Regions from separate parts of the Mesorhizobium sp. AR10 genome, predicted to be linked through region 3. Evidence: predicted binding sites of a transcription regulator. Region 3 holds the regulator's gene; each other region holds the start of a gene.
The links. Region 3 encodes PhoB, which activates phosphate uptake and scavenging genes when phosphate is short. Its sites were predicted from a motif close to TGTCATNNANCTGTCAT; they were not measured.
Positions count from the first base shown of each region.

Region 1 (7,525 bases), 1.6 Mb from region 3:
ACCGGAGAAAAACCCGGCACGATCGTCGTCGATACCTCCGAGCACTTCCTCTATCTGGTGCGCGATGGCGGCACGGCTATCCGCTACGGCGTCAGCCTCGGCAAGGCCGGTTTCGAATGGACGGGCAGCGCCGTGGTTCAGGCGCGGAAGAAGTGGCCGGTCTGGACGCCGCCGCCGGAAATGATCCAGCGCCGGCCGGAACTGGCGAAGTACAAGGACGGCATGCCGCCCGGCCCGCAAAGCCCGCTGGGCGCCCGCGCGCTGTATCTGTTCCGCGACGGCAAGGACACGATGTACCGGCTGCACGGCACGCCGGAGTGGGATTCCATTGGCAAGAACGCTTCCTCCGGCTGTGTGCGCTTCATGAACCAGGACATCATCGACCTCTACAGCCGCGTCAACGGCGTCGCGCAGGTCTTCGTGCGCCCGAACCTGTCGGCCGCAGGGAAGATCACCGCCGTGTCGAACAGGACGGCCGAGCCGATCGATGCGGGCGTGCCAAAGGACGCGGAGATGTTGAAGTAAGTGCCTTCACGGCATTGGTGATCGTCGACAACCGGTTTGAAGGCGGACGCGTTCGACGCGTCCGCCTTGAGGGGTGTAGCTAGTTCGTAGCGAGGCTGGGGAGCGTCACCTGGTAGACCAGGAACATGGTGTCGACATCGGCGCCGTCCTCGGCCTTGTAGGGCGCGCCGACCTGGAAGCCGTCCTGGGTGAGGAAGTCGTTGTCGTTGGCGACGAACAGGAAATAGTCGTCGGGCAGCTTCGGATCGAGCACGCTGACCACCGACATCGCCTCCCACTTCTCAGACAGATTGTTCTTGTCGTTCGGCGCGCCGTCATGCAGGCCGAAACGGCCGAGCTCCTTGTTGTCGTTGATGTCGATGAACGGCGTCAGCTTGGCCGGCGTCACCGACGGGTCGAGCACGCCCTTGGGCGCCAGCGGCTTTTCGGCGGCATCGAAGGCGCCGCCGACGATGTCGGTGGCGGCCGAAACATCGACGACAAAGATCTGGCGCAGAAGCGACGTGTCGCCTTTCAGCCCCTGGCCGTTGCCGCTGTCGCGCGCCAGCATCAGGAAGGTCTTGTCGGACAGCGCCACGATCTCGCTCTGCGCGGCAACCTTGGTCTTGCCCTTGTCGTCCTTGAACACCGGGAGCGGCACGACATATTCGTGCGCAAGCTTGAGATGGGCTGGGTCTGAGGCGTCATAGACCAAGGCGCGGGTGTTCTGGCGCGTCGCGCCGGAATCGCCGCCATCCTGCCGGGGCGCCGACTGCAGCACCGCGATGAGGAACTTGCCATCCGGGGTCAGCGCCATGCCTTCGAGGCCCTGGTTGTTCTGGCGGCCGGTCTCGGGGTCCTTCGGATCGGGTTCGGCGGCACCGGGACCAGGATTGTCCGAGGCGAAGTTCGGCGTGCCGTGGCGCATCGGCACCAATGCCGCCGGTGGCTGGGTCGCCGAGAGCAGGTGGCCGTCGGCGGAGAAACGGTAGATGTTGGGGCCGTATTCGTCGGAGATCAACATCGAGCCGTCGGGCAGCCGCGCGATCGCCTCGTTGTCGAGTGCCAGCTTGCCGTTGGCCTCGGGCAATATCGGCATGTCGCCGGCAGCGGCGCGCACGCCGTTGAGCGGGTCAAGGCCGGTGGCATCGGCACCCTTGTCGTCGGTGAGCAGCATGGTGTCGGCGAGCGTTGCCTTGACGCCCGTCTGTTCCTGGCCGGCGGCGGGCGCGGCCCCCGGTGCTACCGGCGCGAACTCGATGCCAATCGTGTTGAGGCGCGGCCGGTAGTCGGTGGTGCCGACGACATTATAGCCACGATCCGGCAGCAGCCAGAGCGAACCCTTGTAGCCGTCCGCGCCATGCGTCCAGCCTGATGTATCGATCGACATGCCGGAGCCGGAGCCGAAGGTCTCGCCAAACTTGTCCTTCTGGTTGGCCGGGATGCGGCCGACGCCGACCAGGCCCTTGTTGACGAAGCTGACGCCGCCGACGGTCGCGGAGTTCTCGGCCAAGGCCGGCGTCAAGGCGGTGAACAGCGCCAGTGCGACGCCGAAAGACACGGTTCGGTGCAGGGTTTTCATGGACATCCTCTTTGTGACAGCCGGAGCGGCCCGAGATTCTGAGAGGCTCCGCGTCGCATCGACGATGCCGCGTATGCCTTTCCGCAAAGCGGTCTAGGACGCGAACATGATACTTGCGTGACAGGGCACACACCGAACCAAGGATAGATCACCGTCGCGGGTACAGGTATCCCACGCCGCGGATCGTCTTGATCAGCTCCGGTTTGGTCGGATCCTTCTCGATCCGGCGGCGCAGCCGGGTGATGCGGCTGTCGATGCTGCGGTCGAAGGGCTCGTCGCCCCTGGGTGGCGCAAGATCGAGCAGTTCGTCGCGACCGATGACCTGCCCGGCCCGGGTGGCGAAGGCCGCCACCAGATCAAGCTCCATCGGGGTCAGCGCCACGGCCACGCCATCGGCGTCTCTGAGGCTTCGCGCGTTTGCATCGAACACATAGGCTCCGAAGGCGAAGTGCCCGGCCGGCAAGATCTCGGCACCGTTCAATCCCTTCGGCCTGCGCCTGCGCAGCACAGCGTCGATCCGTGCCTCCAACTCGGTCGGCGCGAAGGGCTTCACGAGATAGTCGTCGGCACCGACCTCCAGGCCCGCCACCTTGTCGAAGACCGAATCGGCGCTGGTCAGCATGACGATGCCCGTGTCGTGATGCTCACGCAGCCAGCGGGCCAGGCTGAAGCCGTTCTCGCCGGGCATGTTGAGGTCGAGAACGACAAGGTCGGTCTTTGCCGCGGTGATCTCCTCACGCAGTTCGGCGCCGCCGGATGCCGTGCGGACGCTGTAGCCCTTTGCCTGCAGATAATCGGCGATCATGAACGCCACGTCGGTCTCGTCGTCCACGACAATGATGTCGGCCATGCGTTTCCCCGGATGCAAGCGGCGAGCGACCACCTGAGCGTACAGGGCATTCGTCCGGGGTCAACTGCAAGGGTTGCCTTGCCCTGATGTCCGGCTCCGGCTGAAACAATGGCGGTCAGGAAAACTGGCGTCGCGGCATCGTCATGAAACCTCGCCGCGCCAAGGTGCGCGGCAATGCCATCAACGATGCCTAGCCGTCGCGGACGGCCGGCTTGACAGGTCGGGAGCCGTACCATCCACTGGCCATAAGGGAACGGCGCCATCGCGACCGGCGCATCCGTCAGCGGAGATCTCGCCTTGCCGACCCCCTCGAACCCGCCATTGTCCAGGCGTTACGCATTGACGATGGCTACCTGCAGCCTGCCTCTGGTGCTGCTTGTCGCTGGTCTCGGTCTGCATCAGTCATACAGCTGGCAAGCACCGCTTCATCCTTACGCGATCATAATGGTTGGGCTGCTTGTCTTCCTGTTTGCCATGTACAGGATGCTTATGCGCGAGTTTGTCCGTCCGACGGCCATTCAGGGCGCCGACGACGCCGAGCAGGGGCTTGCCCTCGAGGCGCTGGAAGCCAGCGAGCAGCGCTATCGCAGCGTCGTTGAACTGCAGACCGAATTCGTCGTCCGCATGTCGCCCGACGGCTACCTGACCTTCGTCAACGATGCCTATTGCCGGGCATGCCGGATGACGCGTGAACAGCTACTGGACCCGTCCTGGTGCGAACTCGACGTGCTGCCGCCGGACGAGCGGCGCAGGTTTGTCGAGCATCTTGGCCGTCTCACCCCGCAGGCCCCGAATGCCAGCATAGAACTCATCAATGCGATGCCCGATGGCATCAACCGATGGCTGGCGTGGAACGATCACGGCATTTTCGACGACGAAGGCCGGCTGATCGAGGTGCAGTCCGTCGGCCGCGACATCTCCGACCGCGTGTTCGCCGAACAGGCACGCGTCGAGGCAGAGAAGCTTTCGGGGGAGAGGGAGGCGCAGTTTCGCGCCATCGCCGAAGGCGTGCCGCTGCCGATCACCATCTCGGCAATCGAAGGGCCCGAAATCCTGTTCGTCAATGAACCGGCACGCAAGATACTTGGCATCGAGGTTGGCCAGGTCGGAGCAGAAGCGATATCGACCTGGGAAAGCCGTGCCCGGCGCGACGATCTCATGCGGCTTCTGCTGAGAGACGGCATTGTCGACGCGTTCGAAGCCGGCATGACCACCATGCAAGGGTCGAGGATCGATACGCTGGTTTCGGCGCGCCTGATCACGCAGGCCGGTCGTCCCGCCATGCTCGCAGCCGTCACCGACATCACCCGCCAGCGGGAAGCCGATGCGGAGATCGCACGCCAGCGTGAGACGCTGTATCAATCCGAAAAGCTTTCCGCGCTCGGCTCGCTGCTGGCCGGCGTAGCGCATGAACTCAACAATCCGCTGTCCGTCGTCATCGGTTACAGTTCGATGCTGAAGGAATTTTCGACCGACAGCGCGACCGTGGGACGGGCCGACAAGATCCACGCGGCGGCCGAGCGATGCTCGCGGATCGTGCGCACGTTCCTGGCGATGGCGCGCAAGAAGCCGCCGACGAGAGGAACCGTCGACATCAACGAAGTCGTCATCGCCTCGCTGGAACTTGCCGCCTACAGCTTGCGCTCGGCCGGGATCGAGATCCGGACCGAACTGGAGGAAGGACTCGCCAGCATCTGGGGCGACCGGGACCAACTGCATCAGGTCATCACCAACCTGGCGGTGAATGCACAGCAGGCCTTGCTGCAGGTGCCGCATCCGCGGCGGCTGACGATCATCACCACGGGGGAAAACGGCGCCGTCGAGATCGTCGTGGCCGACAACGGTCCGGGCATGTCGGAGACTGTGCGGGCGCGTGCTTTCGAGCCTTTCTACACGACCAAATCGGCCGGCGAGGGCACCGGCGTCGGCCTGTCGGTCTGCCATGGCATCGTGACGGCCCATGACGGCAGCATAGAGCTGGATTCGACCGAGGGCGGCGGGGCACGGTTTACGATCCGGCTTCCGAGCGGCAAGACCGAGGCTTCGGCGCCGGCGACGGCCGGCAAGGCGCCGCCCGCGCCATCGGCGGCCCGCATTCTGGTGGTCGACGACGATGTCGATATTGCCACGATGATCGCCGAGATGCTTAGACGTGATGGCCACGACGTGACCATTGCCGATGATGCGCATGCCGCCCTCAGGGCGATGCGCCACGAAAGGGTCGACCTGCTGATCAGCGACATACGCATGCCCGGCCTCGATGGCCCCGGCCTCTATCGCGCCTTGGAGGAGGTGCGTCCTGGGCTCGCCAGCCGCCTGCTGTTCGTGACCGGCGACACGCTGGCCCCTGAGATCGATCGCTTCATCGGCGAGACAGGCGCGCCCGTCATCGAAAAACCGCTCGATCCGCAAGGCTTTCGCAGGCTGGTGACGGAACGCCTGCGCGCGATGGACGAGGTCGGAGGGTGACCAGGCAGAAATTGCTCATCGTCGACGACGAAGCGCCCTTGCGCGAGATGCTGTGCGACTACCTGCCGCTGCACGGCTTCGACGTGCGAGCTGTTGCGGATGGAGCGGCCATGTGTGCCGAACTCGAGCGCTTCGGTCCCGATCTCGTTATTCTCGACGTCAACCTTATCGGCGAAAGCGGCTACGATCTCGCCCGCGAAATCGCCAAGCGGGGCCGCGCCGGAATCCTGATGCTGACCGCTGTCGGTGATCTGCCGCATCGGCTCGAAGGTCTCGCCGCCGGCGCCGACGACTATATGGCCAAGCCGTTCGAGCCGCGCGAACTTCTGGCGCGCGTCAGGAGCGTTATCCGGCGCCTTGGCGAGGAAGAGCGGGCGCCGGAAAACCGAATCCGTTTCGGCCGCTGCGTCCTCGATATGGATGGCCGCACGATGGTCGATCCTGACGGCGCCGACGTGCAGTTGACGTCGATGGAATTCGACCTTCTGTGCGTGTTCGCGCGTCATCCTCGGCAGATACTGTCGCGCGACCAGCTTTGCCGGCTGGCGCACAACCGCGACCTCGAGCCTGGCGACCGCAGCATCGACATCCGCATCACGCGATTGCGCAAGAAGTTCGAAAGCGAACCGGACGCTCCGGCTGTCCTGGTGACGGTTCGCGGCGAAGGCTATGTCTACGAGCCTGCCCCACGGTGAGGCTTGGCGCCGCTAGAAAAGATTGAGCCCTGGCACGGATCGCCGCCTTTCATCGCCGCGCCTTATGCGACTGGCTTGCGTGCCCTGCGAAATTCTCTTCGCAAGCCCCGGACAGCGTCCCGAACGACAGGAATGGCCCAGCGCGCTGTCGCGGTGGCGATCAGCAGCCCGGCCACCGGATCGATGAAGCGGGCAATGATCGTGCCCTGCCAGATCATGGCTGTTGCGAGCGACGTGACGATGAGCAGGTTAGACGAGAGTTTGTCCGAGAACAGACAGATCTGCGCGCGTGCCAGCGCGGAAGCGGCAAGTGCGTTGCGGGCCTTCCAGCGACGCAGGATCCAGAAGTTGACCGCCGCGTAGGCCAGGTTCAGGTTCATGGCGAGAACGACGCCTGAGCCGTGCGGTTCGACACCGCCGGCCGCGATGCGCTGGACCGCGATGCCGGCGACGACAGCCATCGAAAGGCACATGCCGAGGGCAGCGAGCGCATTGACGAGCGTTTCAGCCAGGGCTGCCCGCCGCTTGCTCATGCCCAGTTTCTTGCTGCCGCTGGCGACAGCCAGGACGGAGACCAGCACCAGCATGTCCATCAGCGTCAGCGCGAGATCGGCGGGGATGGTCAGCGAGGTGGATGTCGCCGCCGCGTATGCGGTCAGCAGCAGGCCCGGGGTGCCCGCCAGCACCGCCAGACGTGCCGTCCGCGCCGCCGTCGCCTCGCCATCCGATTTGTCATTGGTTTTTCGCAGAGGTTGCATCGCCAGAAATCTCCTCGTTTCTGGCGCCACTTGATGATGCAGGGATGTTGCGCGGATTTGCCGATTTGCCGGCTGAAGGTTTCCTTTGTGTCGCCGCGCCGTGTGGGCACCACCATTGTCGGCATTTGAGAGGCATATGGGCGACCGCCGCCTGTCTGCATCAGGCGCTGCGGGCGGATCGCAACAACTGAAACAATTCTGATGAATTCGGCATTCGTCCGAAACAGTCGGCAGCGAAAAGCCGCGCCATGGAGCGAACCCGACGGGATGGCTCCGCTGAAAACGAAAAAGGAAATCACGATGAATCGCCTTATGACCTACATGGCTGCTGCCTCGGCAATGGCTTGCTTCGTGGCACCGGCCGGCGCTGCGGGCCCGGAAGGCTCGAACGGCAAATCGCTGAACGGCCTGAAGCACAATTCGCTGACCAGCAACTCGCTGACCAGCAATGCGATCTTCACGAATGGCCTCGGTGTCTATGCGCTCAACGGCGTGCATGCCGACGGCATCGTTCTTGCGAAAAGCCTCGTCAGGGCCGGCGGCTCCATTGTCGACTCGAACGTGGGCAATTTGCCGGCTGTCCAGAAGAGCAATGCCCAATCGTCGACCGCCAGCAAGCAAAGCAACGACCTTCCGGCTGGCCACAGCGTTGGCGGCGGCGATGGGA
Region 1 covers NZ_CP080524.1:3,304,253-3,311,777, forward strand. Annotated here, with positions in the region: gene LHFGNBLO_RS19440 (L,D-transpeptidase) at 1-525, shown strand, start outside; gene LHFGNBLO_RS19445 (esterase-like activity of phytase family protein) at 605-2,086, opposite strand; gene LHFGNBLO_RS19450 (response regulator transcription factor) at 2,235-2,936, opposite strand; gene LHFGNBLO_RS19455 (PAS domain-containing sensor histidine kinase) at 3,381-5,405, shown strand; gene LHFGNBLO_RS19460 (response regulator) at 5,402-6,100, shown strand; gene LHFGNBLO_RS19465 (hypothetical protein) at 6,163-6,858, opposite strand; gene LHFGNBLO_RS19470 (hypothetical protein) at 7,159-7,525, shown strand, end outside.
Region 1: LHFGNBLO_RS19445 (esterase-like activity of phytase family protein) is a predicted target of PhoB. The motif match lies at 2,193-2,209, and genes of this name have one in related genera.

Region 2 (7,525 bases), 3.0 Mb from region 3:
CATCGCCGAGATCGTGCGCGCCGGCATCATGGGTGTCAGCAAGGGCCAGACCGAGGCAGCCGGAGCGCTCGGCTTGCGACCTGGATCGATCCTGCGGCTCGTCGTCGTTCCGCAAGCGATGCGCATCATCATTCCGCCGCTGACCAGCCAGTACCTCAACCTGACCAAGAACTCCTCGCTCGCCATTGCCATCGGCTATCCCGATCTGACGGCGACAGCCGGCACGGTGCTGAACCAGACCGGCCAGGCGATCGAGTGCGTGTTGATCATGATGGTCGTGTACTTGGCACTCAGCCTGCTGACCTCCGCGGTCATGAATGTGGTCAACGCCAAGATGGCGCTGGTGGAGAGGTAGGGCCATGCAGGAACACGATACCTCCTGGGTTCGCACCGAAATGGCGTTGGCGCAGACGCCCCCGGCCGGCGTGCGCGGTCCGGGTGCCTGGGTGCGCCAGAACCTGATCGGCTCGGTTGGCGACACCATCCTGACCGTCATCGGCATCGCGCTGGTGGTGATGATCCTGCCGCAAGTCATCAACTGGGCCTTCATCAACGCCCAGTGGACCGGAACCGACCGCACTTTCTGCGCCACGGTGGCGCAAGGCGGCATCCAGCCGGACGGATGGTCCGGTGCTTGCTGGGCCTTCGTCAACGCCAAGTTCGGCCAGTTCATGTTCGGCCGCTATCCGATCGAGGAGCGCTGGCGGCCGATCCTCGTCGCCATCCTGTTCGTGGCGTTGCTGGTGCCGCTGCTCATCCCGCGCGTGCCGCACAAGGGGTTGAACGCCCTCCTGTTCTTCCTGGCGATGCCGATCCTTGCCTTCGTCCTGCTGGTCGGCGGCATGTTCGGCCTGCCGCATGTCGAAACGCCGCTGTGGGGCGGCCTGCTGGTGACGCTCAGCCTGTCCTTCGTCGGCATTGCCGCGTCGCTGCCGATCGGCATCGTGTTGGCCCTCGGCAGGCGTTCGAAGATGCCGATCGTCAAGACGCTGTGCGTCGTCTTCATCGAGACGGTGCGTGGCATCCCGCTGATCACCGTTCTGTTCATGGCCAGCGTCATGCTGCCGCTGTTCCTGCCGGCCGGCGTGACCTTCGACAAGCTGCTGCGCGCGCTGATCGGCGTGTCGCTGTTTGCCGCCGCCTACATGGCCGAAGTGGTGCGCGGCGGCCTGCAGGCCATTCCCAAGGGCCAGTATGAGGGTGCCGATTCGCTCGGCCTCGGCTACTGGCAGAAGATGAACCTGATCGTGTTGCCGCAGGCGCTGAAGCTGGTCATTCCCGGCATCGTCAACACCTTCATCGGCATGTTCAAGGACACCAGCCTTGTCTACATCATCGGCATGTTCGACCTGCTCGGCGTGGTCAAGCTGAACTTTTCCGATGCCAACTGGGCGACGCCGCAGACGGCCAGGTCCGGCCTGATCTTCGCTGCCTTCGTCTTCTGGCTGTTCTGCTTCGGCATGTCGCGCTATTCAATGTACACGGAACGCCGGCTCGACACCGGCCACAAACGCTAAGAACAAAAAGGGGAACCTGCCATGGCCACAGAAAATGCCGTCAGCGCGGAAGAGATCAAGGTCAACGCCGCCAAGATGCACATCTCCGACACCGATGTCGCCATCGACATCATCGCCATGCACAAATGGTATGGCGAATTCCACGTGCTGAAGGACATCAACCTGAAGGTGATGCGCGGCGAGCGCATCGTCATCTGCGGCCCTTCGGGCTCCGGCAAGTCGACAATGATCCGCTGCATCAACCGGCTGGAAGAACACCAGAAGGGCAAGATCATCGTCGACGGCAAGGAACTGACCAACGATCTGAAGAAGATCGACGAAGTGCGCCGCGAGGTCGGCATGGTGTTCCAGCACTTCAACCTGTTCCCGCATCTGACCATCCTCGAGAACTGCACGCTGGCGCCGATCTGGGTGCGCAAGACGCCGAAGAAGCAGGCCGAGGAAATCGCCATGCACTTCCTCAAGCGCGTCAAGATCCCGGAGCAGGCCAACAAATATCCGGGACAGCTTTCCGGCGGCCAGCAGCAGCGCGTGGCGATCGCCCGCTCGCTGTGCATGAACCCGCGCATCATGCTGTTCGACGAGCCGACCTCGGCGCTCGATCCGGAAATGATCAAGGAAGTGCTGGAGACAATGGTTGGTCTGGCCGAAGAAGGCATGACCATGCTTTGCGTCACCCACGAAATGGGCTTTGCGCGCAAGGTCGCCAACCGCGTGATCTTCATGGATCAGGGCCAGATCGTCGAGCAGAACACGCCGGCCGAGTTCTTCGACCATCCGCGCCACGAGCGGACAAAACTGTTCCTGTCGCAGATCCTGCACTGATCGATCCGACGCAGATCAAGAGAGCACGGCCACACCATGGCCGGGCTCTTTTGCGTTTATGGTCGAAAGTAGGTCGACTCGCATCTCGCCGCCAACTGATCGCAGGATAGGTTCTCATGAGGAAACTCGGGCGCATCCTCGCTACGCTGGTCGTCGCGGTTGCGCTTGCTGCGACGCTCGGCACGCTGGTGCCGCGACCGCTGTGGCGGGCCGCAGCCGCGGCACCCGCCGGCACGCGCCACATACTGGTACTGAAAAATCCAATCCACACCGACATCGCCATTCCGGTCGATGACGACGTGCGCAAGCGCTTCCATTTCCTGGTCAACGCCGGCATTCCCGCCGACAGTCCGGAGGTCCGCTACATCGTCTTCGGCTGGGGCGGCCGTGCCTTCTATCTGGAGACGCCGACCTGGTCCGAGCTGAAGGCGGTGCCGGTGATCAAGGCGCTGACTCTCGACACCTCGGTGATGCATGTCGATGTCGCCGGCGAGATCCCCGAGCCGCGCCCCAACGTGACCGGCTTCGACATCGGCGAGGAGCGTTTTACGGCACTGCTCGATTTCATCGTGGCGAGTTTCCAGCAGGGCCCGAACGGCCCGATCCTTGTCCCGGATGCAGCCTATTCCAGGTTCGACCGCTTCTACGAAGCTAACGGCCATTTCAACGCGCTGGTCGGCTGCAACACCTGGACGGCGTCGGCACTGCGCGTCGCCGGCCTGCGCACCGGCTGGTGGAACCCGCTGCCGGCCTCGCTCGGCCTGTCGATGCGGCTTTACAATTGAGCCTCGGCGGGCTCCCAGCCATAGAGCCAGTCGAGATCGGCGGCGAGTTTTTCGGGCGAGCGCATCGTCAGGAACAGGTTGCGCGCGATCGCCACCGGTCCTGAAGCGTGCCAGGCGAGGCGGTTGACCGCACCGCGGCGGGCGACTTTTGCGACGCGCGGACGCCGCCCCTGCTCCCAGGCAGCAAGCGCGCGGGCAGTATCGGCCGGCGAGGCGGCGATGGCGCCGGCGAGGGTGACGGCATCCTCGATTGCCATCGCCGCGCCCTGCGCCGCAAACGGCGTCATCGCATGCGCCGCGTCGCCGATCAGCGCGATGCCGGCAGGGCTCGTCCAGGGTTGTTTCTGGTCGACCGTGTGGATGGGCCAGGCCGTCCACCGGCCGGCGTCCTCGACCAGCCGGGCCAATGCCGGCGCGGTGCCGCGCATGGCGCCGGCGAGGATCTTGGTGTCGGCATTGCCTGACCAGCCCTCGGCGATGCTTTCGCCCTTGGTGAAGGCGGCCAGGTTGAAGGCGGCGCCCTTGCTGACCGGGTAGGCGACCATATGGAAACCGGGATGCAGGAAGGTGGTCACACAGTTGGCGGCCCCTGCAGCGGCAAAGGCCGTCCCGGCAGTACTGTCTGCAGGGATCGTGGCGCGCCAGGCAAGCTCGCCGCAAAACCGGCTCCTGGTCGAAAGCCTGCCAAGTGCGCGGATCGCCGACCAGACGCCATCGGCGCCGATTAGTATGAAGCCCTCTGCCGTGACGATCTTGCCGGCGATTTCGGCCGTTGCAGTGACACCGTGCGGCCCTGTGGCGACGCTGCCAACGCTGGCGCCGGTGACAAGCTCGATCTGGGGCTGCTCGGCTGTGCGCGCCATCAGCGCGCTTTGCAGGTCGGCGCGGTGGGCGACGAGATAGGGCGCCTGCCAGCGCGTTTCGGCCGCTTGTCCCAGCGGCACCCGTGCCAACTCGCGCAATGTTCCTGCGTCCTTGAGCACAACCGCCTCCGGTCGCACCGCCGCCGGCAACAGCCGGTCGAGCACGCAGAGCTGGCGAAGCAGGCGCGTGGCATTGGGGGAAAGCTGGATGCCTGCGCCGGCGGCTTCGAGGCGCTGCGCTTGTTCGAAAAGCTTGACCGGATGACCGCGTTTGGCGAAGGCCAGTGCGGCTGTCAGCCCGGCAACACCCGCCCCGGCGATGACGACCTGCCGGGACCGCGCGTCGTTCATTGGGCTTGTCGTCTGGGAATCAGGCGGCCTGGTCGAGATAGAGGCAGCCCGGGGGCTGTGTTTCCGTCGCCTTCAGCTTCGGCGAATAGCGGTAAAGCGTCGAGCAGTAGGGGCAGACCTTCTCATTGTCGTCGCCCATGTCGAGAAACACATGCGGATGGTCGAAAGGCGGATTGGCGCCGGTGCACATGAATTCCTTGACGCCGATGTCGATCGCCGGATGGCCCGCATCGTTCTGGAAATGGGGAATGGAACCGCCTGCCATCGTCGTCTCCTTAACGCAAATCTCTTCTGCATCTGGATCATAACCCGTCTCTTTGCAAGATCGATGAAATGAAACTGTCGCAAAAGCCTGTCAGAGGATAAGTTAAGCCGGTTAACCGGCAGACGGTGCGGGAAGAGCAGGAATCATGAACGAACTGAAGCCGGTGCAGAGCGAATTCGTGAATGTCGAGGTGGCCCGCCCGGAAGGCGGCAACCCCGACCGCTTCGTCAACCGCGAGTTTTCCTGGTTGCAGTTCAACCGCCGCGTTCTCGAGGAATCGCTGAATCTCAACCATCCGCTGCTGGAGCGTGTCCGCTTCCTGTCGATATCGGCGGCCAATCTCGACGAATTCTTCATGGTCCGCGTCGCCGGTCTCGCCGGTCAGGTGCGCGAGGGCATCACGCTCAAAAGCCCGGACGGCCGCACGCCCGAGCAGCAGCTCGAACAGCTGCTGCGCGAGGTCGAGCGCCTGCAGGAGGACCAGCAGAAGAGCCTTTCGGCGCTGATGCTGCTGCTCAACAAGGAAGGCATCGAGAGCATCACCCGCGATGACCTGACCAAGGACGAGAAGACCTGGCTCGAGGACCATTTCCAGGAACAGGTATTTCCGGTGCTGACCCCGCTGTCGATCGACCCGGCGCATCCGTTCCCGTTCATTCCCAATCTCGGCTTCTCGATGGCGCTGCAACTGCGCCACCGCAAGAATGGCGAGGAGATGAGCGCGCTGCTGCGCCTGCCGGTGGCGCTGAAGCGCTTCATCCGCCTGCCGGACCGCAAGCACCATGTCCGCTTCATCCCGCTCGAAGAAGCGGTCGGCCTCTATATCGGCAAGCTGTTCCCAGGCTACGAGGTCAAGGGTTCCGGCACGTTCCGCATCATCCGCGACAGTGATATCGAGGTCGAGGAGGAGTCCGAGGATCTCGTGCGCCTGTTCGAGACGGCGCTGAAGCGGCGGCGCCGCGGTTCGGTCATCCGCATCGAATTCGACAGACTGATGCCGTCCGAATTGCGCGACTTCGTCGGCGGCGAACTTGGCGTGTCGTCAAGCCGCATAAGCGTTCTGACCGGTCCGCTGGCGCTCAGCCAGATTTCCGAGATCGTTGCCGTTGCCCGCGACGACCTGAAGTTCAGGCCCTACAACCCGCGCTTTCCCGAGCGCATCCGCGAGCATGGCGGCGATTGTTTCGCTGCCATCCGCGAGAAGGACATTGTCGTCCACCACCCCTACGAATCCTTCGACGTGGTGGTGCAGTTCCTGCGCCAGGCGATGGCCGATCCCGAAGTGGTGGCGATCAAGCAGACGCTCTACCGCACCTCCAATGACAGCCCGATCGTGCGCGCGCTGGTCGACGCCGCCGAGGCCGGCAAGTCGGTGACGGCACTGGTCGAGCTCAAGGCGCGCTTCGACGAGGAAGCCAACATCCGCTGGGCGCGCGACCTCGAACGCGCCGGCGTCCAGGTCGTGTTCGGCTTCCTCGAACTGAAGACCCACGCCAAGATGTCGCTGGTCGTGCGACGCGAGGACGGCAAGCTGCGCAACTACGTGCATCTCGGCACCGGCAACTACCATCCGGTCACCGCGCGCATCTACACCGACCTGTCCTTCTTCACCACCGATCCGACGATCGCCCGCGATGTCGCCCAGCTGTTCAACTTCATCACCGGCTATGCCGAGCCGACCGATGAAATGCGGCTGGCCATTTCGCCCTTCACGCTGAGAAGCCGCATTCTCAAGCACATTGCCGATGAGGTTGCCCACGCGCTCGAAGGCCGGCCGGCGCGCATCTGGATGAAGATGAATGCGCTCGTCGATCCGATCATCATCGACGCGCTCTATGACGCCAGTCGCGCCGGGGTCGAGATCGACCTCGTCGTGCGCGGCATCTGCTGCCTGAGGCCGCAGGTGCCTGGGCTGTCGGAAAACATCCGGGTGAAGTCGATCGTCGGCCGTTTCCTCGAACACAGCCGCATCTACTGTTTCGGCAACGGACATGGCCTGCCGTCGGACGGGGCGATCATCTACATCTCTTCGGCCGATTTGATGCCGCGCAATCTCGATCGCCGCGTCGAGACCATGGTGCCGATCACCAATCCAACTGTGCATGAACAGATCCTTGGCCAGATCATGCTGGGCAACATCATGGACAACCAGCAAAGTTTCGACGTATTGGCTGACGGAACCTCCCGGCGCGTGACGCTGGAGGAGGGTGAGGAACCGTTCAACGCGCAGGAATACTTCATGACCAATCCGAGCCTGTCCGGACGTGGCGATGCGCTGAAGTCGCATGCGCCCAAGCGCATCGCGCAGTTCAAGCGCCGCAAGAAAAACGCCGCAGCGTCCGGCTGATGATTTCAACGTCCCAGGGCCGGCTTCAGGACCGCCGACCGCTGTCCATCATCGATATCGGGTCTAACTCGATCCGTCTTGTCGTCTATGAAGGGCTGGCGCGTTCGCCGACCACGCTGTTCAACGAAAAGATGCTCGCCGGCCTCGGCCGCGGCATCGTTTCGACGGGAAAGCTCGACCCCGAGGCGGTAACGCGCTCGATGGAGGAGTTCCGGCGCTTCCGTGCGCTGTCGGACCAGGTCGGCGCCGAGCACATTTATGTGCTGGCGACCGCCGCCGCTCGCGAGGCGGTCAACGGCCCCGACTTCATCCACCGCGCCGAAGACGTGCTCAAGACCGAGATCCGGGTGCTGAGCGGCCGCCAGGAAGCGCATTATTCGGCGCTCGGCGTCATTTCCGGCTTCCATCCGGCCAACGGCATTGCCGGCGACCTTGGTGGCGGCAGCCTCGAACTGATCGACGTCAACGGTGAGGCGATCGGCGACGGCATCACGCTGCCGCTGGGCGGCCTGCGCTTGCAGGATATGGCCAAGAATTCGCTGGCCCAGGCGGCAAAGATCGCGCGCGAGGAA
Region 2 covers NZ_CP080524.1:4,815,352-4,822,876, reverse strand. Annotated here, with positions in the region: gene LHFGNBLO_RS26960 (amino acid ABC transporter permease) at 1-355, shown strand, start outside; gene LHFGNBLO_RS26955 (amino acid ABC transporter permease) at 360-1,517, shown strand; gene LHFGNBLO_RS26950 (amino acid ABC transporter ATP-binding protein) at 1,593-2,342, shown strand; gene LHFGNBLO_RS26945 (TIGR02117 family protein) at 2,459-3,127, shown strand; gene LHFGNBLO_RS26940 (FAD-dependent monooxygenase) at 3,118-4,341, opposite strand; gene LHFGNBLO_RS26935 (zinc-finger domain-containing protein) at 4,361-4,606, opposite strand; gene LHFGNBLO_RS26930 (RNA degradosome polyphosphate kinase) at 4,752-6,953, shown strand; gene ppx (exopolyphosphatase) at 6,953-7,525, shown strand, end outside.
Region 2: LHFGNBLO_RS26930 (RNA degradosome polyphosphate kinase) is a predicted target of PhoB. The motif match lies at 4,671-4,687, and genes of this name have one in related genera.

Region 3 (7,525 bases):
TGGCGCGGATGCCGGAAACACGATGCTATTTGCTTTCCGCAGTCATTTGAAGCGGAAAGCCCCTTGAGAAACGCCGCGGCTTTGGAGCCGCGGCGCCGAGATCGAACCGGGATCCGGTTCGGTTTTAGTTACAGGCCGCGACGCTGCCCGCGGCGACGCCCGCACAGACCTCGTCCTTCTTGATCCAGCCGGCATCGATGACGACGTTGAGGTTGTCCTTGGTGATCGCGATCGGCGTCAGGAACAGCGAGTTGGTCTCGTTGCCGCCAGGCGTCGTGAACTTCACGGCGTTCGGGATCTTGTCGAGCGCAGTGCCAGCGGCCAGCTGCGAGGCGATCTCGGCGGCGTTCTTGCCGAGTTCGCGTGCATCCTTCCACACCGACACGGTCTGCGTGCCCAATGCAACGCGGTTCAGTGCGGCATGGTCGCCATCCTGGCCCGACACCGGAACCGATCCTGCCAGCCCTTGCGCCGTCAGAGCGGCGACGACACCGCCGGCGGTGCCGTCATTGGCTGCAACCACCGCATCGACCTTGTTGTCGTTGGCGGTCAGGAACTGCTCCATGTTCTTCTGGGCGTTGGCCGGCAGCCAGCCGTCCGTATAGGCCTCGCCGACATTCTTGATCTTGCCGCTGTCGATGGCGTCCTTCAGCACTTCCATGGAGCCGGCGAACAGGAAATCGGCATTCGGATCGGCACCCGAGCCCTTGATGAAGACGTAATTGCCTTCCGGCTTCACCTTGAACACTTCGCGGGCCTGCATGCGGCCGACTTCCTTGTTGTCGAAGGTCAGATAGAACACATCCTTGTTTTCGATCAGCCGGTCATAGCCGACGACCGGGATGCCTTCATCCAGCGCCTTCTGCACCGCCGGCCCGATGGCCGAGGCGTCCTGCGCAAGGATGATGAGCGCGTTGGCGCCTTGCGAAATCAGGCTCTCGACGTCGGTCAGCTGCTTGCCGGGATTGGACTGCGCGTCGGCGGAAATATACTTGTCGCCGGCGGCCTCGATCGCCGCTTTCATCGCGGCTTCGTCGGTCTTCCAACGCTCTTCCTGGAAGTTCGACCACGAAACGCCAATGACCTTGTCCTTCGCCTGGGCGACCGACGCGAGCGTCAGCGACATGGCGACACCCGCCAGGATGGCGGCTGCGAATCTCTTCATAATATCCTCCCTGCGCCGCGTGCGGCGCGACCAAACTGGCCCGAAGGCCGGCACAAGGCTCTATTTTTTCGAGCCCCGAAAAAATACTGATCTAACACCAGAGCACTGTCAACATCGATTCTGATGGATTTTGATGTGCTGGTGACTTTTTTTCGAGGCTCGGAATAAATAATGACAGGCTCCCCTGCTTCTGCCAATATTTGCTACGGCGTGTCGCCCAAAGTGCGCAGTGGTTTTGGGATGACGACACGCACAGGAACTATACCCTAAAATGCGTCGCGTGAGTCCATTCAGACGCAACGCACTTTAGGCGTCGCCGACGGCCTATACGATCAAGAGAGGCCGCGACGACGACCGGGAGGAAGACAGAACCATGTCGGTTGGAATCCGCCACGACGACTTGCGCCGGCGCAACCGGGCGATGGTGCTTTCGGCCGTGCGCCGGGCCGGCCAGCCGTCGCGCACGGAGATCGCCGCAACCACCGGTCTCAGCCATTCGACCATATCGGCGATTTCCTCGGACCTAATCGGGGAAGGCATCCTGGCCGAGAGCAAGGCCAGCGAGGCTGTCGCGCTGAAACGCGGCCGCCCGCAAGTCGGCCTTGGCCTCAATCCGGAAGCCGCGGCGGTCATGACCGTGGTGCTGTCGCTCAACTTCCTTTCCGTCGCCGTCATCGACTATGCCGGCCAGCTGGTCGCCGAGGAACAGCGCCGGCTGGACACGCTGAGCATGCCGCGCGACGAACTGATCGGGGAATGCGTCGCCATCGTCCGCCGCCGGCTCGAAGACGCCGATCTCGACGTCCACAGCATCGCCCGCATTGCGATGGGCATTCAGGGCATCACCGATTCCCACGCGCGCGCCATGCTGTGGTCACCGATCACGCCGCTGACCGACATTGCTTTCGCCGACATACTGGAGGCCGAATTCGGCATTCCGGCCACGATGGAAAACGACTGCAACATGATGGCGGTGGCGCTGCAGTGGCGCGATCCCGACCGCTACCGTGACGACTTCATCGCCATCCTGCTCTCGCACGGCATCGGCATGGGGCTGGTGCTGAAGGGAGAGTTGTTCACCGGCACCCATTCCTCGGGCGGCGAGTTCGGCCATATGATCCATCGCCCGGGCGGCGCGCTTTGCCGTTGTGGGCGGCGCGGCTGCGTCGAGGCCTATGCCGGCAACTACGCCATCTGGCGCAACGCCAGGCAATTGGGCGAGGACGCCGAGCCGGTCGCCGACGTCAGCGACGCCGACATGCGAACTCTGGCAGCTGCGGCACGTGAGAAAGACGGGCCGGAGCGCGAGGCCTACCGCAAGGCTGGTGAAGCGCTGGGCTTCGGTCTCGGCAGCCTGTTTGCGCTGATCGATCCGGCGCCGGTCGCCATGGTCGGCGTCAGCGCCGCCGCTTTCGACCTGATCGAGCCGGCACTGCGCGAGGCCATCGCCCAGACGGCCGGCGGCCAGCATTCGAAATCGATCTCCTTCGACACCGAGCCGAATGAACTGCCGCTGATCCGCGAAGGCTGCGCCATGCGGGCGCTGAGCTTCGTCGACCAGGAGATTTTCGCACCAGGCGCGCAGGCCCGAACGGTCACCGGAAAGAACGTGGCCTGAATTCAAACCGGGCGACTAGTCTTCCCTGATCGCGTATCCCGCACCACGGATCGTCCGGATGACGTCGGGCATGCGGCCATTGTTGACCGCCTTGCGCAGCCTGCCGACATGCACATCCACCGTGCGTTCGTCGATGTAGATCGTCTCACCCCAGACATTGTCGAGCAGTTGGCTGCGCGAGAACACCCGGCCGGGATGCCGCATCATGAATTCGAGCAGCCGGAATTCGGTCGGCCCGAGCCGGATTTCGCTCTTCTTGCGATAGACCCGGTGCGATTCGCGATCGAGCACGATATCGCCGACCTTCAGCACACTGGACAGCACTTCCGGCTTGGCGCGACGCAGCAACGCCTTCACCCTGGCCATGAATTCCGGCGTCGAGAACGGTTTGACCAGATAGTCGTCGGCCCCCGTCGAGAGGCCGCGCACCCGGTCGCTCTCCTCGCCGCGCGCGGTCAGCATGATGATCGGCAGCCGTTCGGTTTCCGGCCGCATCCTGAGGCGCCGACAAAGCTCGATGCCGGAAACCGCTGGCACCATCCAGTCCAGCACCAGAAGATCGGGGACGTTTTCCTGCAGCCGGATTTCAGCCTCGTCGCCGCGCGTCACCACCTCGACCTGGTAGCCCTCGGATTCGAGATTGTAGCGGAGCAGCACGCCTAGCGGCTCCTCGTCCTCCACCACCATGATGCGTGGCGCGATCATCGACTGGTCACCCCTGTCATGCCGCCGGCGCGGACATCGCCGTTTCGTCCTGCTTGGGACGATTGGCAGGCAATTGTGAACCGGTCAGCACATAGTAGGCGTTTTCGGCGATGTTGGTGACATGGTCGCCGATGCGCTCGAGATTCTTGGCGCAGAACAACAGATGCGTGCATGCGGTGATGTTGCGCGGGTCTTCCATCATGTAGGTCAAAAGCTCGCGAAACACCGAGGTGTATTTGACGTCGATGCGCTCGTCGTTGTTCCTGAGCGTGGCGAGCGCTGCTGCGTCCGCGGCTGCATATTCCTCGATGACCCCTTGCACCTGGACCAGCACCAGCTGCGCCATCACATCGATGGAGTGCGAGAGGTCGCGCGGCGTGACGCTGAGGCCGACGGTGCCGACGCGCTTGGCGATGTTCTTGGCAAGGTCGCCGATACGTTCGAGATCGCCAGCCATGCGGATCGAGCCGACGACCGCACGCAGGTCGTTGGCCATCGGCTGGCGCTTGGCGATTAGCGTGATGGCGCGGTCGTCGAGCTCGCGCTGACGCGCATCCATGATGGCGTCGTCGGAAACGACACGCTGCGCCAATGCGTTGTCCGAATTGAGCAGCGCCTTGGTCGAGCCGCTGACCATCGAGCGGGCCAGGTCGCCCATGTCGCGGATCAGCTGGCTGATCTGCTCCAGATCCTCATCGAACGACGCGACGGTATGTTCACCCATGATCTTCGTCCTCGTGTCTGAAACTTCGCTGTCAGAACCGCTCAGCCGAACCGGCCGGTGATGTAGTCCTGGGTGCGCTTGTCGTCGGGGTTGGTGAACATCTTGTCGGTGGCGCCCTCCTCGACCAGATAGCCGAGATGGAACATCGCCGTGCGCTGCGACACGCGCGCCGCCTGCTGCATCGAGTGGGTGACGATGACGATCGTGTAGTTCTGGCGCAGTTCGTCGATTAGTTCCTCGACGCGAGCCGTGGCGATCGGATCGAGTGCCGAACAGGGCTCGTCCATCAGGATCACCTCGGGCGACACGGCGATGGCGCGCGCGATGCACAGACGTTGCTGCTGGCCGCCGGAAAGGCCGGTGCCTGCCTCCTGCAAGCGGTCTTTGACCTCGTTCCAGATCGCCGCCTTCTTCAGACTCGATTCGACGATCTGGTCCATGTCAGCCTTACGCTTTGCCAGTCCGTGGATGCGCGGGCCATAGGCGACGTTCTCATAGATCGACTTCGGGAACGGATTGGGCTTCTGGAACACCATGCCGACACGCGCCCTGAGTTCGACGACGTCGATGTTCTTGTCGTAGATATCCTCTTCGTCCAGCGTGATCTTGCCGGTCACCCGCGCCGAGTCGATTGTGTCGTTCATGCGGTTGAGGCAACGCAGGAAGGTGGACTTGCCGCAACCGGAGGGGCCGATCAGCGCCGTCACCTGGTTGAGGCGGACGTCGAGATTGACGTCGAACAGCGCCTGCTTGTCGCCGTAGAACACGCCGACCTTGTCGCCGCGCATCTTGATCACTTCGTTCGACTTGGCGTTCATTTTGTCGCCCACTGCGTTTTCAAGGGACTGTTCGGTCATGATGTTCATACCAAAATGCCTTTTTTCTACCAGCGCCGCTCGAACCGACGCCGAAGCACGATTGCGGTGATGTTCATGGCCATGAGGAAGACGAGCAGGATGATGATGGCGCCCGACATACGCTCGACGAAGGCGCGTTCGGCCTCGTTCGCCCACATATAGATCTGCACCGGCAGCGCGGTGGCCGGATCGAAAGGTGTCGTCGGATAATCGGCGACGAAGGCGACCATGCCGATCAGCAGCAGCGGCGCGGTTTCACCGAGCGCACGCGCCAGGCCGATGATGGTGCCGGTAAGGATGCCGGGGGCGGCAAGCGGCAGGATGTGGTGGAACACCATCTGCATCTTGGAGGCGCCGAGACCAAGCGCTGCCGAGCGGATCGACGGCGGCACGGCGGCAAGGGCAGCGCGCGTCGCGATGATGATCGTCGGCAGCGTCATCAGCGTCAGCACAAGGCCGCCGACGAAGGCGGCGGAGCGCGGCATGCCGAGGAAGTTGATGAAGACCGCAAGGCCGAGCAGACCGAAGACGATCGAAGGCACCGCGGCCAGATTGTTGATGTTGACTTCGATCAGGTCGGTGAAGCGGTTCTTCTTGGCGAACTCCTCCAGATAGATGGAGGCGGCGACGCCGATCGGCAGCGCCAGCAGCAGCACGATCACCATCATGTAGAACGAGCCGATGATCGCCACGCCCATGCCTGAGGTTTCCGGGCGGCTGGAGGCACCATAGGTGAACAGGCCGGTGTTGAAATGCTCTGCCATTGCGCCGTCGGCCCTGAGCTTGTTCATCCAGGCGATCTGCTGGTCGGAAACCTTGCGGCGTGCTTCCTCGACGCCGAGGTCGATCTGGCCCTTGAAGGCCGAGTCGAGATTGGCGGCAGCGAGAATGTTGACGTCGCGCGTCAAGCCGATCACCGACGGATCGGCGGCGACGATGTCGCGCAACTGGACGCGGGCGCCCTCGGACAGGAAGCCCTTGAGCTTCTGGATCGTCGGCTTGTCGTCGGGATTGATGCCGAGCTTGGCGATCAGTGCCTTTTCGGCAAGCTTGGGATAGTTCGCCTTGATCAGCACGCTCGGATCGGTGGCGCGCTTGTTGGAGGGATCGATCACCTTCTCGTCGAAGGAGATCGGCAGCGACACCGTCGTCTGCCAGAAGGCGGTGTAGCCCTTCGAGACGATGGTGATCAGCATGATGGCCAGGAATGCCAGGCCGACGGAAATCGCCATGACTCCGTAGATGCGGAAGCGGCGTTCGGCGGCGTAGCGGGCCTTCAGGCCGATGTCGCGGCGGGGATGCGCAACGGCACCCGCCATCGTGTCCATGGGGATGTCGGTCATTCGTACTGCTCCCGGTACTTGCGCACGATGTAGAGCGCGACGATGTTCATCACCAGCGTCAGCGCGAACAGTGTCAGGCCGAGCGCGAAGGCGACCAGCGTCTGCGGAGAATTGAACTCGAGATCGCCCGTCAGCTGATTGACGATCTTGACGGTGATGGTCGTCATCGCCTCGAACGGGTTGATGGTGAGATTGGCGGCGACGCCCGCCGCCAGCACGACGATCATCGTTTCGCCGATGGCGCGCGAGGCGGTCAACAGGATGGCGCCGACGATGCCGGGAAGTGCTGCCGGCAGGATGACGCGCTTGATCGTCTCGGAACGCGTCGCACCGAGGCCGAGCGAGCCGTCGCGCATGGCGCGCGGCACCGCGGTGATGATGTCGTCGGACAGCGAGGACACGACCGGGATCAGCATGACACCCATGACCAGGCCGGCGGTGAAGATGCTCTGGCCCTGGATGAAGGGCGAACCGCCGGTGAGCGCCGCGGACAGGTCGCGCAGGAACGGCCCGAGCGTGACGACCGCGAAGATGCCGTAGACGATGGTCGGTATGCCGGCGAGCAGTTCAAGCGCCGGCTTGACCACCGAGCGCACCTTGGGCGACGCATACTCGGCCATATAGACCGCCGACATCAGCCCGACCGGCACCGCCACCAGCAGTGCGACGGCGGCGATATAGAGCGTGCCGGCCAGAAGCGGAATCAGACCGAACTGGCCCTGGCTGCCGCCCGAACCGGCTGCGGCGAAACGCGGATCCCAAACCGTGCCGAAGAAGAAACTCATCGGCGACACGCTTTCGAAAAAGGTGATCGTCTGGAACAGCATCGAAAGCACGATCCCGACGGTGGTCAGGATGGCGATGGTCGAGGCGGCGAGCAGCCCCCACAGCATCAGCTTCTCGACATTGTTGCGCGCCCTTGCACGCGGTGCGATCTGCCTGAGGGCATAGAAGGCGCCGGCGATCGACAAAATGAGGATGACGGCAGCACCGAACAGGCCGAGCCTGTCCTGGACCTGGTTCGCCTCGACGGCGATCGGGATCATGTAATCCTGTGTATCGCTTGCCAGTGCCACACCCTTAGCGGCGAGCAGCGGCTGCAATTCGGCGAAG
Region 3 covers NZ_CP080524.1:1,655,402-1,662,926, reverse strand. Annotated here, with positions in the region: gene xylF (D-xylose ABC transporter substrate-binding protein) at 125-1,165, opposite strand; gene LHFGNBLO_RS11570 (ROK family protein) at 1,539-2,783, shown strand; gene phoB (phosphate regulon transcriptional regulator PhoB) at 2,799-3,488, opposite strand; gene phoU (phosphate signaling complex protein PhoU) at 3,505-4,212, opposite strand; gene pstB (phosphate ABC transporter ATP-binding protein PstB) at 4,254-5,078, opposite strand; gene pstA (phosphate ABC transporter permease PstA) at 5,096-6,412, opposite strand; gene pstC (phosphate ABC transporter permease subunit PstC) at 6,409-7,525, opposite strand, start outside.

Region 4 (7,525 bases), 1.4 Mb from region 3:
GAAATCGAGCAGCCGGTGAAAGTGGCGGTGAAGGCGCGCTGTAGCGCCTGATCTCCCCCTCGAGGGGGAGATGTCGCCAAAGGCGACAGAGGGGCTCGCCGCGCGTGGAGCGCCGACGTCTTCCGCGACACCAGACGGCGTTGGCGTTCTACGCGCAGCGACCCCTCTGGCCTGCCGGCCATCTCCCCTCAAAGGGGGAGATTGCAGCTTCACCCTCAATAAATATCGAAGTCGAAATATTTGGCCTGGATCTTCTTGTAGGTGCCGTCGGCGACGATGGCGTCGATTGCCGCGTTGAGCTTGTCGCGCAGCGCGGTGTCCTCCAGGCGAACGGCGATGCCGGCTTCCGTCTCGGTGCCCTTGACGTCGCCAACCAGCTTGCAGCAGTCCTCGCTCGACTTCTTCAGCCAGTCCGTAAGCACGAACTTGTCTGAAATGACAGCGTCGAGACGGCCATTCTGCAGGTCGGTGATCGCCTCTTCCTGGGTCGGGTAGAGCTTTGCTTCAGCGCCGGCCTTGCCATAGACATCCTGGGCATAGGTAGCCTGGGTGGTCGACGCCTGGGCGCCCACAGTCTTGCCAGCAAGTGCCGCAGGTTCGGTCGAAGTGAGATCACTGTCCTTCGGCGCCACCAGAGAAAGCGGGGTCGTATAGTATTTGTTGGTGAAGGAGACCTGCTTCTTGCGCTCCTCGGTGATGCTCATCGAGGCGATGATGGCGTCGAACTTCTTGGCCTGTAGGGCGGGAATGATGCCATCCCAGTCCTGCGTGACGATTTCGCATTCGACCTTCATCTGAGCGCAAAGCGCATCGGCGATGTCGATGTCGAAGCCGACAACCTTGCCGTCCGATGTAATGGTGTTGAACGGCGGATAGGCACCCTCGGTGCCGATCTTCAATTTTTCCTGTGCCTGCGCCGACAAGGCGCCGGCTGCCAGCATCGCAGCGCTTGCTGCCGATATGATCCATCTCGAAATCTGCATTTTTGTTCCCCTAGCAGTTTTGTCGTTTGACGGCCGGCACAGCCAAGCATGGCGCGCCCGGTCAGGCAAGCGCAGTCTGACGGAGATTGGAAGTTCAGCGGGCGGCGCGGAAGTGCTTGGACAGCTTCAGGCCCTGCGCCTGGTAGTTGGAGCCGAGATCGGTGCCGTAGAGCGCCTGCGGCCGCTTCAGCATGTGTTCGTAGACCAGCCGCCCGACGATCTGGCCATGGTCGAGGATAAACGGCACCTCATGGCTGCGCACTTCGAGCACTGCCCGGCTGCCGGTGCCGCCGGACGCCGAATGGCCGAAGCCGGGATCGAAGAAGCCGGCATAGTGGACGCGGAATTCGCCGACCAGCGGATCGAAGGGCGTCATCTCGGCGGCGTAGAGCGGCGGCACGTGCACCGCCTCGCGCGAAACCAGGATGTAGAATTCGTCGGGATCGAGCACCAGTTCGCCGGCGCCGCTCTTGTAGAGCGGCTCCCAGAAGTCGACGACATCCTGCGCGGCGCGCTTGTCGACATCGACCAGGCCGGTGTGATGCTTGCCGCGATAGCCGACCAGACCGTCCTTGTCGCCGTCGAGATCGATCGACAGCGCGATACCGCCGCCGGAAATGTTGGGCGGCTCGGTGGCGACCAGCATCTCGGCACGATGCAATTCGCTCAGCTCGGCTTCCGACAAAAGTGCATTGCCGGTGCGGAACCTGATCTGCGACAGCCGCGAGCCGGTGCGGACCACGATCGGGAAGGTACGCGGGCTGACCTCCAGATAGAGCGGACCGTTGTAGCCGGCAGCGATCTTGTCGAACTCGTGGCCGCGATCGGTCATCACGCGGGTGAAGATGTCGAGCCGCCCGGTCGAGCTCTTCGGATTGGCCGAAGCGGAAACCTCGGCAGGCAGCGCCAGGCTTTCGAGCAGCGGCACGATATAGACGCAGCCTGTTTCCAGCACCGCGCCGTCGGCAAGATCAATTTCGTGCAGCTTCAGCCTGTCGAGCTTTTCGGCGACGCGGTGGCTGGGGCCTGGAAGGAAGGAGGCGCGCACGCGCCAGGCCTTGTCGCCAAGCCTGAGATCAAGGCTGGCCGGCTGGATCTGGTCGGCATCGAGGGCGCGCGGCGACTTCAGCGCGCCCGATTGGAAAAGCGCGGAAATATCCTGATCGGGAAGAATGCCTGTCTGCCGCAAAGCTGGCTCCGCTCGAAGGCCACTGGTACAAACCTCTTAATCAAGCCGGGAATTGACGCAAGCGCGGTGCGGGTCTAAAGGGTCGTTATCCCGTGGTGATTTGGCCGGTCGGCTTGCAGCCACGTTAAACAAGTCGCTAAAGGACCGTCGGGCCGCAAGGCCGTATGGACCGGTTGCGACTTTCGCGGCCGGTTTTTTTGTGTCTGGAACAAAAGCGATGAGCACCAAGAAGCGTAACTGGAAGCCTCAGACCGCACTCGTGCATGCCGGGACCTTGCGTTCCCAATTCGGCGAAACGTCCGAGGCGATGTACCTCACCCAGGGCTATGTCTACGAGACCGCGCAAGCCGCCGAAGCGCGCTTCAAGGGCGAAGAGCCGGGTTTCATCTATTCGCGCTACGCCAATCCCACGGTCGACATGTTCGAAAAGCGCATGTGCGCGCTGGAAGGTGCCGAGGACGCTCGCGCCACCGCTTCCGGCATGGCGGCGGTGACCGCGGCCCTCCTGTGCAGCGCCAGGGCCGGCGACCATATCGTGGCGGCCCGCGCCCTGTTCGGCTCCTGCCGCTGGGTAATCGAGACGCTGGCGCCGAAATACGGCATCGAGGCAACGCTGGTCGACGGCACCGACATCGCCAATTGGGAAAAGGCGGTCAAGCCGAACACCAAACTGTTCTTCCTGGAAAGCCCGACCAATCCGACGCTGGAAGTGGTCGACATCGCCGCTGTCGCCGCGCTTGCCAATTCGATCGGTGCGCGGCTGATCGTAGACAACGTCTTTGCCACCCCCTTGCAGCAAAAGCCTTTGCAGCTTGGCGCTCACATCGTCGTCTATTCGGCGACCAAGCATATTGACGGCCAGGGGCGATGCCTGGGCGGCGTCATCCTGTCGGACAAGAAATGGATCGACGAGAACCTGCACGACTACTTCCGCCACACCGGCCCCAGCCTCTCGCCGTTCAACGCCTGGACGCTGCTGAAGGGGCTGGAGACGCTGACGCTGCGCGTGCGCCAGCAGACGGAAAGTGCGGGCAAAATCGCAGACTTCCTGGCAGAGCGGCCGGAAATCGCGCGCGTCATCTATCCGGGCCGTGCCGACCACCCGCAGGCGGCTGTGGTCAAGAAGCAGATGTCGGGTGGTTCGACGCTGATCTGCCTTGACGTCAAGGGCGGCAAGCAGGCGGCCTTCGCCTTCCAGAACGCGCTCGACATCGTGCTGATCTCCAACAATCTCGGCGACGCCAAGAGCCTGATCACCCATCCGGCGACGACGACGCACAAGAACCTCAGCGACGAAGCCCGTGCCGAACTCGGCATCGGCCCGGGCACGCTGAGGTTGTCCGTCGGCCTCGAGGACGCGGACGATCTGCTCGCGGACATCGAACAGGCGCTCAAGTCAGCCAAATAGGGCGCTGTCAGGCAGGACACTCTCACCTGCCAGGAGGCGGGCGCTACCACTCAGGCGCCCGACGGCGTCTCTTCCAGTTCGGCCGCCATGGCCTTGGTGCGGATGGTCATTGCGTTGCCGCGCCAGTCGACGGCGAAGCCGAGCCAGCCGCGCGCCCAGATGGCGGGAAGCATTACGTCACGCGCGATCATCGCCGGGACCATGCGCAGCGACAGGTACCAGCCCTTGGCCGAGGCCAGGGCGCATTCCGGCAGGTAGGCGACTGCCAGCACGGCAATCGCGGTTGCCGGCAGGCTGAAGCCGGCACCAGCCGCCGCCATCAGCGCCAGCGCCAGTGGCACCGCCGCCCCGGTGAATATCTCGGGCGCGAAGAACAGCGGAAATGTGACGCGGCGCAGGCGAGCCCAGCGAGCCTGGCGCGACCAGATTTCGCCAGGCGTGCGCTGGCCGAGCGGCTGCTCGAAGGGCGAGGCGACAAGATTGACGCGCAATCCGAGCCCGTTGACCAGCTTGGTCGCGGCGGCGTCCTCGGCGATCTCGGCAGCAAGCGCGCGGATGCCGCCATTGGCGTCGAGCATCGGCTTGTTCCACAACATGCTCTTGCCCTGGGCGAAGCCGAGGCCAAGTGCCTCACCGGCATATTGCCAGCGGGCCTGCAGCGTGTTGAGGAAGGCGCATTCGACCTCCGCCCAGAACCCGTCCGGCCGCGAGCCGATCGGCGTCGAGCAGACCAGGCCGGTGTCGGTCCGCCACGCCGCCAGCAAATGTTGGACATAGTCCTTCGGCATCAGCACGTTGGAATCGGCAAGGATGACCCAGTCGTGCCGCGCCGCTTCCCAGCCCTTGACGCAATTGTTGAGTTTCGGATTGCCGCTGATGCGGTCGTCGCCAATCAGCAGCCGGGCCGGTGTCTTCGGAAACAGGGCGATCGCCCTGTTTATCAGCTTGACCACCGGATCGTCGGCATGAGCGACGCAGAAGACGAGTTCGTAGCGCGGCCAGTCGAGCGCAAAGGCGCGCGCCAGCGTCTCCTGCGTAAACGGCTCGACACCACGCGACGGCACCACGATCGACACCGGCGGCTGATTGCCGACGGGCGGCGGGATGATGCGCGGCCGCTTAAGCCGCGATGAGGCGAGCAGGATGCTGGCGAGGTTTGAAAGAAGCAGGGCTGACGAAAGCAGGGCGGCTATGAAGGTCAGTTCCATCGGGATCTGGTCACTCCGGGAAAACCTGGCCACGAACAGCCGTTTTCAACAGTTCGACAGAGCGCTGAGTCGCCCGGCACAAGCCTGCGCACACCATCATTGTCGTGTGTCACTTAAATGACATTGTTTGTCGGCACCTGCCCTTGAGGTCGTTGACCAAGCCGGGGAGAGCGCCGACAGTTCCGTTCGTATGGTCTTGGAGTAGCCAATGTACCGCGCCGTTACGCACAACATCGAAGTGCAGGTCAGGCCGTTCTATCTGGAGGATCGCTCGGATCCGGCGGAGAACCGTTATGTCTGGGGCTATCAGGTGACCATCGACAACCAGTCGGACGATTTCGTGCAGCTTCTATCGCGCTATTGGCACATCACCGACGGCACCGGCCGGGTCGAGGAAGTGCGCGGCGCCGGCGTGGTCGGCGACCAGCCCGAACTCAACCCCGGCGACAGTTATCAGTATACGTCCGGCTGCCCGCTCTCGACACCGTCCGGCATCATGGTCGGCCACTACACGATGCGCAACAAGCGGGGCGAGACGTTCGACATCGCCATCCCCGCCTTCTCGCTCGACCTGCCGGGCACGCGGCGAACGGTGAATTAGCGACTTTCTCCCCGTCTTTATACGGGTAGAAATGCCCGGCAGGGCAATGAGGCGCGGCGCCGGACCGATGAGATTATCTTCCACGCACAAGGGCGTCTAGTGAATGGCGCGGCCATTTGCCGACGGTCACGCTGCCCCTCATCCGCCCTTCGGGCACCTTCTCCCCGAAAACGGGGAGAAGGAAGAGACTTACTGAGCCGCAAACTCCGAAGGGTCGAAGTCATATTGCTTCGAGCAGAACTCGCAGGCCACGTGAATGCCGCCATCCTCGGTGCTGTCCTTGATCTCGTCGGCGGAAAAGCCTTCGAGTATGCCGCGGATCTTGTCGCGCGAGCACGAACACTGGTCGGCGACCGGGACGCCGCCGAAGACGCGGACACCATGCTCGTGGAACAACCGATAAAGCAGCCGCTCGGCGCCGATGGTCGGGTCGATCAGTTCGGTCGGCTCGATGGTGCCGAGCAGCGCCAGCAACTCCTGCCATGAATTGTCGGCCGGATCGTGGATTTCCTCACGCGGATCGCCGTCGCCGCCGGGCAAGTCCGGCACGCGCATGCGTTCGGGCGATTGCGGCAGAAACTGCGCCAAAAGGCCACCGGCGCGCCATTGCTGGCGGGCGCCGCCGACGCCGGGCGTCAACAGCTTGGCCACTGAAAGCCTGAGATCGGTGGGGATCTGCTCCGACTGACGGAAATAGGTGCGGGCGGCCTCTTCCAGCGTTTCGCCGTCGAGCTGGACGATGCCCTGGTAGCGCTGCGTGTGGGCGCCCTGATCGATAGTCAGCGCCAGCACGCCGTTGCCAAGCAGCGTCTGCGGCGAAGTCTCGCCGGCAGCCACCAACGCCTCCAGCCGGTCCGCATCGAAGCGCGCATAGGCGCGCAGCGCCTGCGGCGTGGAGAAATCCGCGACCAGCATGTCGACCGGCCCGTCGGTACGGGTCTGCAGGATGAACTTGCCCTCGAATTTGAGCGAGGTGCCGAGCAGGACCGTCAGCACACAGGCTTCCGCCAGCAGGCGGGCGACCGGCTCGGGGTAGTCGTGGCGGCTGAGGATGGCGTCGAGCATCGGCCCGAGCTGGACGGTGCGGCCGCGCACGTCGAGCGGGCCGACCTCGAAGGGCACGACATGATCGTCGCCGGCGTAGCCGAATTCGCCGAGTTTGGGTTGTTCAGCCAATTGATGAGTTTCCAACATGACAAAGCTCCGGGGCGCGGCCATGCCGCCCTCCGGGGCGCATGCGTCGAAACGCGCGGTTTTTGCGTGATGGCCCGCAGATAGGCATCACGCGCTCCCGGATCAAGCGCCCAGGCACCACGCCAGAACCGCCTTCTGGGCATGGAGCCGGTTTTCGGCCTCGTCGAACACCACGGAATGCGGTCCGTCGATGACCTCGTCGGTGACCTCTTCGCCACGATGCGCCGGCAGGCAGTGCATGAACAGGGCGTCCGGCTTTGCCTTGGCCATCAGTGTCGCATTGACCTGATAGGGCGAGAAGACATTGTGACCGCGCGCGCGGTGTTCCTGGCCCATCGATACCCAGCAATCGGTGACGATGCAATCGGCTTCATGAACGGCTTCCTCGGGCGAACGGGTGAAGTTCAGCTTGCCGCCATGCGCCTTCGACCAGTCGACATGCTTTTGTGCCGGCTCGCTGCCTTCTGGCACGGCGACATTCAGGTTGAAGCGGAACCGCGCCGAGGCCTCCAGCAGCGAATGCAGCACATTGTTGCCGTCGCCCGTCCAGGCGATGGTCTTGCCGGCCACCGGACCGCGATGCTCCTCGAAGGTCATGATGTCGGCCATCAGCTGGCACGGATGGGTGTCGTCGGTCAGCCCGTTGATGACGGGGATGGTGGCGTTCTCGGTCAGTTCGAGCAGCCGCTCATGCGAGGTGGTGCGGATCATGATCGCGTCGACATAGCGCGACAGCACCTTGGCGGTGTCGGCGATGGTCTCGGAACGGCCGAGCTGCATCTCGGTGCCGGTCAGCATGATGGTCTCGCCGCCGAGCTGGCGCATGCCGACGTCGAAGGACACGCGCGTGCGCGTCGATGGCTTGTCGAAGATCATCGCCAGCACCTTGCCCTCGAGCGGTTTTGTCCGCTCGCCGGCCTTGAGCCTGGCCTTTCGCACCAC
Region 4 covers NZ_CP080524.1:240,760-248,284, forward strand. Annotated here, with positions in the region: gene araD1 (AraD1 family protein) at 1-51, shown strand, start outside; gene LHFGNBLO_RS04625 (ABC transporter substrate-binding protein) at 216-983, opposite strand; gene LHFGNBLO_RS04630 (2'-deoxycytidine 5'-triphosphate deaminase) at 1,078-2,172, opposite strand; SAM riboswitch at 2,255-2,332, shown strand; gene LHFGNBLO_RS04635 (O-succinylhomoserine sulfhydrylase) at 2,390-3,580, shown strand; gene LHFGNBLO_RS04640 (ceramide glucosyltransferase) at 3,631-4,788, opposite strand; gene apaG (Co2+/Mg2+ efflux protein ApaG) at 4,997-5,389, shown strand; gene LHFGNBLO_RS04650 (Hsp33 family molecular chaperone) at 5,579-6,607, opposite strand; gene argF (ornithine carbamoyltransferase) at 6,686-7,525, opposite strand, start outside.
Region 4: LHFGNBLO_RS04640 (ceramide glucosyltransferase) is a predicted target of PhoB. The motif match lies at 4,895-4,911, and genes of this name have one in related genera.